DNA from 2 places in the Streptomyces sp. NBC_01012 genome. Region 1 is predicted to be linked to the other one. Evidence: riboswitches for the same ligand, from Rfam matches in the RefSeq annotation. Region 1 holds a riboswitch; the other holds the start of a gene.
The links. Region 1 has a riboswitch for cobalamin ahead of OG623_RS27845 (cobalamin biosynthesis protein). Riboswitches for the same ligand answer to the same signal wherever they lie in the genome.
Positions count from the first base shown of each region.

Region 2: another riboswitch for cobalamin. It lies ahead of cobN (cobaltochelatase subunit CobN); the one in region 1 lies ahead of OG623_RS27845 (cobalamin biosynthesis protein).

Region 1 covers NZ_CP108688.1:6,195,347-6,199,552, forward strand. Annotated here, with positions in the region: gene OG623_RS27835 (putative cobaltochelatase) at 1-24, opposite strand, end outside; gene OG623_RS27840 (cobyric acid synthase) at 21-1,634, opposite strand; gene OG623_RS27845 (cobalamin biosynthesis protein) at 1,631-2,590, opposite strand; cobalamin riboswitch at 2,719-2,848, opposite strand; gene OG623_RS27850 (hypothetical protein) at 2,999-3,220, opposite strand; gene OG623_RS27855 (anion permease) at 3,233-4,206, opposite strand, start outside.
Region 2 covers NZ_CP108688.1:3,651,297-3,655,502, forward strand. Annotated here, with positions in the region: gene cobN (cobaltochelatase subunit CobN) at 1-2,386, opposite strand, end outside; cobalamin riboswitch at 2,456-2,600, opposite strand; gene cobG (precorrin-3B synthase) at 2,833-4,152, shown strand.

The sequences.
Region 1 (4,206 bases):
GGTGAAGGGATAGGGCGTACTCACAGGGCCTCCTCGTTCGCAGAAAAATCAGTGCCAATACGCGGGTCCGTCCGGGGCGACAGGCCCGCCTCCGGCGCACCCGGCGCGATGAACGGCAGCCCCGCCGGCGCACCGCCCTCGATCAGCCGCCACAACGCGTCCGTGTCCGCGTGCTCCTCGATCAGATCCCCCAGCCGGTCCAGCTGCTCCTCCCGCAGCGCCCCGAAGCTCGTGTCGGGCGCCGCGGTGAACCGCCGCCCCGAGGCGCGCGCGACCTCGCTCAGGAACGCCCGCCGGAACCCGTCGCTCTCCAGCGAGCCGTGCCAGTGCGTCCCCCAGACCGAGCCCACCCGGCACCCGTCGAGGAACGGCTCACCGCCGCTCACCTCGGCGACCCCGTGATGGATCTCGTACCCCTCCACCGGCTCCCCGAGCGCCGAACCGACGGGCCGGCCGAGCACCTTCTCCCGGCCGAAGCGGACCCGCACCGGCAGCAGCCCGAGCGCGTCGACCACCCCGGCACGCGACTCCACCTCGTCCTCGATGCGCTCGCCCAGCACCTGGAACCCGCCGCAGATCCCCAGCACAGGGCGCCCCTCGGCGGCCCGCCGCCGCAGCGCGTCGGCGAGTCCCCGCTCGCGCAGCCACGCCAGAGCCTTCACGGTGCCCCGTGTCCCGGGCACGACGACGAGGTCCGCGTCGGCGAGTTCGTCCGCCCGGTCCACGAACCGCACCACCACACCCGGCTCGGCCGCCAGCGCGTCCACATCGGTGAAGTTCGACATCAGCGGCACCGCGCACACGGCGACCCGCAGGACGTCCTCGCCGTGCGGCGGCGCCACGGCCGACTCCCGCACGGTGCCGCGCGTCGACACCCTCCCCCGAGCTCTCAGCTGCGTTCGAGCAGGGGGGACCCCCATCCCGTCCTCCTCGTCGATGCCCAGACCGTGGGTATACGGCAGCACCCCGTACGTACGACGCCCCGTGAGCCCGAGCAGCATGTCGAGCCCCGGCTCCAGCAGCGACACGTCGCCGCGGAACTTGTTGACGAGGTATCCGGCGACCAGCGACTGGTCCTCGGGGCTCAGCAGCGCCGTCGTACCGAAGAAGGAGGCGAAGACGCCGCCCCGGTCGATGTCGCCGACCACCAGCACGGGAAAGCGCGCGGCCCGCGCGATGCCCATGTTCACGATGTCCGTACGCCGCAGATTGATCTCGGCAGGACTGCCCGCCCCCTCGCAGATCACGGCGTCATACGTGCCCCGCAGCTGCTCCAGACAGTCCACGACCGTGCCCAGCAGCGCCTCCTGCCGCCCCCCGTGGTAGCCGCGCGCACTCATCTCGCCGACCGGCTTCCCCATCAGGACGACCTGGCTCGACCGGTCGCCGCCCGGCTTGAGCAGCACCGGGTTCATCAGCGCCGACGGCTCCACCCTGGCGGCCTGCGCCTGCATCGCCTGGGCGCGGCCGATCTCCGCACCCTCGCGGGTGACGAAGGAGTTCAGCGACATGTTCTGCGCCTTGAAGGGCGCGACCTTCACCCCCCGGCGCACCAGCCACCGGCAGATCCCGGCGGTGACGACGCTCTTGCCCGCGTCCGACGTGGTCCCCGCGACCAGCAGCCCGCCGCTCATGTGGCTCTCCGTCCCATGGCTCTCCGTCCCATGGCCGAGCGCCCCGCCGCACACACGGCGAGGGCCAGCACACTCACCCGGCGCGACAGCCGCACCGCGCGTTCGATGTCCGTGGTCCGTACGTCCCGGCCCGTCGCGCCGCCCAGCACCGGCCGGTGCTCGACCCGCCCGCCGTACGCCAGCGTGCCGCCGAGCCGTACGCCGAGCGCCCCCGCGAACGAGGCCTCCACCGGGCCCGCGTTCGGGCTGGGATGGCGGCCCGCGTCGGCCCGCCAGGCCCGTACGGCCTCGCGCGCCCGCCCGCCCGCGGCCACGGCGAGCGCGGCGGTGAGCCGGGCCCCCGGCCAGCCGGCCACGTCGTCGAGCCGGGCGGACGCCCAGCCGTAGCGCCGGTGACGTGGGGACTTGTGCCCGACCATCGCGTCCAGGGTGTTGACGGCGCGGAAGGCGACAAGACCCGGCACCCCGCCGAGCGCACCCCACACCAGGGCGCCCACGACGGCGTCGGAGGTGTTCTCGGCGACGGACTCCACCACGGCGCGGGCGATGCCGGGCCCGTCCAGCGACTGCGGATCACGTCCGCACAGATGCGGCAGCAGCTCCCGGGCGCGCTCGATGTCCCCGGCGGCCAGCGCACCGGCGATGGCACGGGCCTCGCGGCCCAGCGAGGTGCCCCCGACGACGGACCAGGTGGCGGCGGCGGTCAGCGCGACCGCGGCAGCCGGACGGTCGCGCACGGCACGGGCGGCCAGCGCCGCGGCGCCCGTGGCGCCACCGGCGCAGACGAGCGTGTGCAGGGCGCCCCAGCCACGGTGATCGCGCCACAGCCGGTTCTCGACGCCCGCCGCCGCACGCCCGAAGGCGGCGACCGGATGGCCCCGCCTGGGATCACCGAGCAGCAGATCGCCGATCAGACCGGCGGTGGCGCCGTACGCGAAGACGCGGTCGGCTCGCACCGCTCAGCCGGCCGTCGCGCCTTGGAGCTTCGGGGCAGCAGGTGGTGCGCCGACCGACGCAGGGCAGCCAGACATGGCGTATGTCCTCACTCAGGGTCCGCGCCCTGGTTCGACGTGACCGGCGACGAGAGTCTCCTGGCTTCCGGATCCGCAGTTCCTCCGGCCTTCCAGCCCGCGATGGCGGACCGTGACTTCCGAATGGAGGCTGCTCCCCGGTGACAGTGGCGGGACCGCGCCGGATTCGCACCGGCTTCCTCTCCTGTCGCCGTAAACGGCTCCGGCAGTCCACCACGCCCCGCGAACGCCAGTCAACCTGCCGTTGACCTGCGAGGCTTCAGTGTGCTGAGACGCACACCGGGCCGGACACACGTGCGGTGTGTCCGGCCCGGTGCCCTGCCCGATCCGAGGTCAGGCGACGATCAGATAGATCCCGTACGCGACGGCCGCCAGGCACAGCCCGAAGCAGGCGTACGCGCCGGTGCGCGTCAGGACGCCGGCCCCGCCGCCCTGCGCCGTCGGCGTCCGCCGGGCCAGACCGGTGACGCCGAGGGTGAAGAGGCCGACCAGTGCGACGGTGACCACGAGACTGACGCCGAAGACGGTGGCGAGAGCTGCCCAGTCGATGTTCATGCGGTTGTGTCCTTACACCGTGGCCGGGTCGGCCGGGGTACCGGCCGTGGGGGCCGGGATGGTGGTCTTGAGGTCCGGTACGGCGGTACCGGCGGGCGGCGGGCTGACCGCGGCGACGGCGGTGGTGACGACGCCCGCGGGCTCCGCGCCCACCGTCACGTTGGTGTGGTCGACCGGCTTGCGGCGCGACAGCGTCCAGATGGCACCCGAGCCCGCGACGAGCAGGACGGCGACCGCCGTGACGCCCCAGGGGCCCTGCTTGGTCAGGAACTCGGCACCCGCGCCGACCAGTCCTGCGGCCGGCAGCGTGAGCCCCCAGGCGACGAACATCCGGGTGGCGGTGGACCAGCGGACCGTGCCCCCCTTGCGTCCGAGTCCGGCGCCCATGACGGCGCCGGAGCAGGACTGCGTGGTGGAGAGCGAGAAGCCGAGGTGCGAGGAGGCCAGGATGACCGTGGCCGCGCTGGTCTGGGCGGCGAAGCCCTGCGGCGGACGCAGCTCGGTCAGGCCGCTGCCCATGGTGCGGATGATGCGCCAGCCGCCGAGGTAGGTGCCCATCGCGATGGCGATACCCGCGCAGGTGATGACCCAGACGGGCGGGTTGGAACCGGGGGAGAGGACCCCGCCGGTGACCAGGGCCAGGGTGATGATGCCCATGGTCTTCTGCGCGTCGTTGGTGCCGTGGGCGAGCGAGACGAGACCGGCCGAGGCTATCTGGCCGGCGCGGTACCCCTTGGCGGTCGACTTCAGCTGCGCCTCGTCGGTGATGTTCCGGTTGATGCGGTACGTCAGCTTCGTGGCGAGCAGCGCGGCGACACCGGCCACGACGGGCGCGGCGACGGCGGGCAGCAGGACCTTCGTGACGACGGTGCCGCCGTTGATCGAGGACCAGCCGGCCGACATGACCGCGGCGCCGATGAGGCCGCCGAAGAGTGCGTGGGAGGAACTGGAGGGCAGGCCGACCAGCCAGGTCAGCAGATTCCACA
Region 2 (4,206 bases), 2.5 Mb from region 1:
GCGGGGATCCGGACGGGCCGGCCGGGACGAAGCCGCCGCTCAGCGCGTGCACCGCGTGGTCCAGCTCGTCGGTCGTCGCGGCGAGGCGGGGCACGACCTCGCGGGCGGCGAAGTCGAGGATGTCGGCGACGGCCCGGGGATGCCCCTCGGCCACACCGGCGACGGCCGCCGGATCCCAGTCGGCGTCGTCCATGGCCTGGACGAGCGCGCGGGCCTGCTCCTCGACCGTGTCGGCGGCGGTGCGGGTGGCGGCCGACTCGTCGAGGCCGAGCGCCTCGCGCAGGCCGGGCAGCGAAGCCGTGCCGCCCCAGATCTGCCGGGCGCGCAGCACGGCGAGCACCAGGTTGACGCGGTCCTTGCCGGCCGGGGCCGCGCCCAGGACGTGCAGTCCGTCACGGATCTGGACGTCCTTGATCTCACAGAGCCAGCCGTCGAGATGCATGATGAACTCGTCGAAGCCCTCGTCCTCGGGGCGGCCTTCGATGCCCAGGTCGTGGTCGAGCTTCGCGGCCTGGATGAGCGTCCAGATCTGGGCGCGGACGGCCGGCAGCTTGGCCGGGTCCATGGCGGCGATCTGGGCGTGCTCGTCCAGGAGTTGTTCGAGGCGGGCGATGTCGCCGTAGCTGTCGGCGCGGGCCATCGGCGGCACCAGATGGTCCACCAGGGTGGCGTGCACACGACGCTTGGCCTGGGTGCCCTCGCCGGGGTCGTTGACCAGGAACGGGTAGACGAGCGGGAGGTCACCCAGCGCGGCGTCGGGGCCGCAGGCGGCGGACAGGCCCGCGTTCTTCCCGGGCAGCCACTCCAGATTGCCGTGCTTGCCGAGGTGGATCATCGCGTCGGCGCCGAAGCCGTTGTCGTCGGCGGACGCGGCGATCCAGCGGTAGGCGGCGAGGTAGTGGTGCGAGGGCGGCAGATCGGGGTCGTGGTAGATCGCGATCGGGTTCTCGCCGAAGCCGCGCGGCGGCTGGATGAGGATCAGCAGATTGCCGCGGCGCAGCGCCGCCAGCACGATGTCGCCCTCGGGGTTGCGGGACCGGTCGAGGAACATCTCGCCGGGCGCGGGGCCCCAGTGCTCCTCGACCGCCTCACGGAGTTCGGCGGGCAGCGTGGCGAACCAGCGGCGGTAGTCGGCGGCGGGGATACGGACCGGATTCCGGGCCAGCTGCTCCTCGGTCAGCCACTCCTGGTCGTGGCCACCGGCCTCGATGAGCGCGTAGATCAGCTCGTCGCCGTCGCCTGAGACCAGGCCCGGGATGTCTTCCTCAGGGCCGAAGTCGTAGCCCTCGGCGCGCAGGCGGCGCAGCAGGGCGACGGCGCTGGCGGGGGTGTCGAGGCCGACCGCGTTGCCGATGCGGGAGTGCTTCGTCGGGTACGCGGACAGGACGAGCGCGATCCGCTTGTCGGCGGCCGGGATGTGACGGAGCCTCGCGTGCCGTACGGCGATCCCGGCGACCCGGGCTGCCCGCTCGGGGTCGGCGACGTACGCGGGCAGACCGTCCTCGTCGATCTCCTTGAAGGAGAACGGGACAGTGATCAGACGGCCGTCGAACTCGGGCACGGCGATCTGGGTGGCTGCGTCGAGCGGCGAGACACCCTCGTCGTTCTCCTCCCAGGCGGCGCGCGGGCTGGTGAGGCAGAGCGCCTGGAGGACGGGTACGTCGAGGCCGGTGAGGGCGCCCGCGTCCCAGGACTCGTCGTCGCCGCCCGCGGACGCCGTGGCGGGCTTGGTTCCGCCCGCGGCGAGGACGGTGGTCACGATGGCGTCGACGGACCGGAGTTCGTCGATGAGCTCGGGCTCGGGGGTGCGCAGCGAGGCGACGTACAGCGGGAGGGGGCGGGCGCCCGCGTCCTCCACGGCGGTGCAGAGCGCGTCGATGAACGCGGTGTTGCCGCTCATGTGGTGGGCGCGGTAGTAGAGCACCGCGACCGTCGGGCCCGTGACATCGCGGGCGGTCCGCTCCAGCGGACCCCACGCGGGGGCCGGGGCGGGCGGCTCGAAGCCGTGGCCGGTGAGCAGCACGGTGTCGGAGAGGAAGCGGGCCAGCTGCTCCAGGTTGGCGGGGCCGCCGTGCGCGAGGTAGGCGTGCGCCTCGGCCGCGATGCCGATGGGCACGGTGGAGGCCGCCATCAGCTGGGCGTCGGGGGCCTGTTCACCGGTCAGTACGACGACGGGCCGGCCGGTGGCGAGCACCTGGTCGAGGCCCTCCTGCCAGGCGCGTACGCCACCGAGGAGGCGGACGACGACCAGGTCGGTGCCGTCCAGGAGCTGCGGAAGGTCATCGGGGCCGAGCCGGGAAGGGTTGGCGTAGCGGTAGCTGACCGGGCCCTGGGAGGCGCGGGCGCTCAGCAGGTCGGTGTCGGACGTCGACAGGAGCAGGATCATGCGGCGTCAGCCCTTCCCCGGGGTGTCCACGCCCCAGGCAGTTGTCCGATTGGGATCTCCCCTGCTCGGGCGGAGCCGAGAGCGTGGGGAAAGGAGTTCCTGACTCGCACGGCCTCAGGGGGCCGGGCTCACAGTGGCGGGACCGCGCCGGAATCTCACCGGGCTTCCTCCATGTCACCTTTTGGTGATGACGGCCCGAACGGACCGCCGCTAGGCATAGTAGGCGGCAGGTGGGGGGTCCTGACCAGACGGCCCCCCGCTCCGACCGGCACGGCAGCGGCTGTCCGGTTAGGTCACGTACGAACGCGGCACCAGATGTCCGGCGGGCCACGGACCGGCGCGGCACCGGGTGTCCGGCGGGCCACGGACCAGGCCACCGACCGGCACGGCGCCGGGTGTCCGGTAGGTCACAGTGACGGCAGGGCCCCGCCACGGTCACGGTCGGTATGCTCGCCGCCATGCCCGCCTCCCCCCTCACGACCTCGTCCGAGGCCGTCACGTCCCGGTCCACGGGCGACGCATGTGCCCGGAGCAGCGGTGACGCCTGCCCCGGCGCGCTGCGTCTGCACCGGGCGGACGACGGGGCGCTGGCGCGGATCCGCATACCCGGCGGAGTGCTGACATCCCGCCGTGCGGCGGCGCTGGGGCAGGCCGCCGAGCGTTTCGGTGACGGTGAGTTGCATCTCACCTCCCGTGGCAACGTGCAGCTGCGCGGGCTCGCCCCTGAGTGCGGTGCCGAGCTGGCCGGGCTGCTCGACGAGGCCGGGCTGCTGCCCTCCGCCCGCCATGAGCGCGTACGCAATGTGGTCGCGTCCCCGCTCTCCGGGCTCGACGGCCTCGGGGCCCTCGACATCCGCCCCTGGCTGACCGGCCTTGACCGCCTTCTGTGCGGAAGTGAGAGCGCGACTGCGCTCTCCGGACGCTTTCTGTTCGCGCTCGACGACGGCCGCGGTGACGTGGACGCTCTCGGCGCCGACCTCACCCTGCGCGGCGACGCCGGCGGCGCCCTGCTGCGCGTCGGGGACGGCGACGCCGTACACCGCGTCCCCTCCCCCGACGCCCCCCGCGCCGCGCTGCTCGCCGCCGAAGCCTTCCTCGACGCGGCCCGCGGCAGCGGCGCCTGGCGGATCAGGGACCTGCCCGACAGCGGGGCGGCGCTGCCCTCCGAGGTCGAGCGCCGGCTGCGCAGGGCAGGCGTCACCGTGACCCCGGGCCACCTCCCCCGCCCCCTCGAAGCACTGCACCCGGCCCCGGGCCCCGTCCCCGGCGGCACCCACGAGACCGCGCTGTCCGTCGGCGTACCGCTGGGGCGGCTGGACCTGGCGCAGTGGCGGCTGCTGTCGAGCGCCGGGGAGCTGCGCCTCACCCCCTGGCGCGGAGCCGTGGTCACCGGGATCGCGCCCGGCCGTACGGAGGACCTGCTCACCGCCCTCTCGGAGTCCGGCCTGATCACCGGGCCAGGCTCCCCCTGGGCGGGTGTCGGAGCCTGTATCGGACAGCCAGGCTGCGCGAAGTCGCTGGCAGACGTACGGGCCGATGCGGGGGCCGCCGTCGGACCGGCCGGCCGGCTGCCTGTGTACTGGTCCGGGTGCGAACGCCGCTGCGGCCACCCCCACGGGGAGTGGATCGACGTGGTCGCGACCCCCGAGGGACACCGGATCTCCCATGTACGGAGGGACCGGGCAGCCGAGACGACGACGGTCCTGGCCGGCGACCCGGCCGCGCTCGCCGCCGCCGTGGCGGCAGCCAGGGGCCCACGCACCTGACCACCACGCATCACCCCGCACGCATCACCCCCGCGCGCATCACCCGAAGTTCGA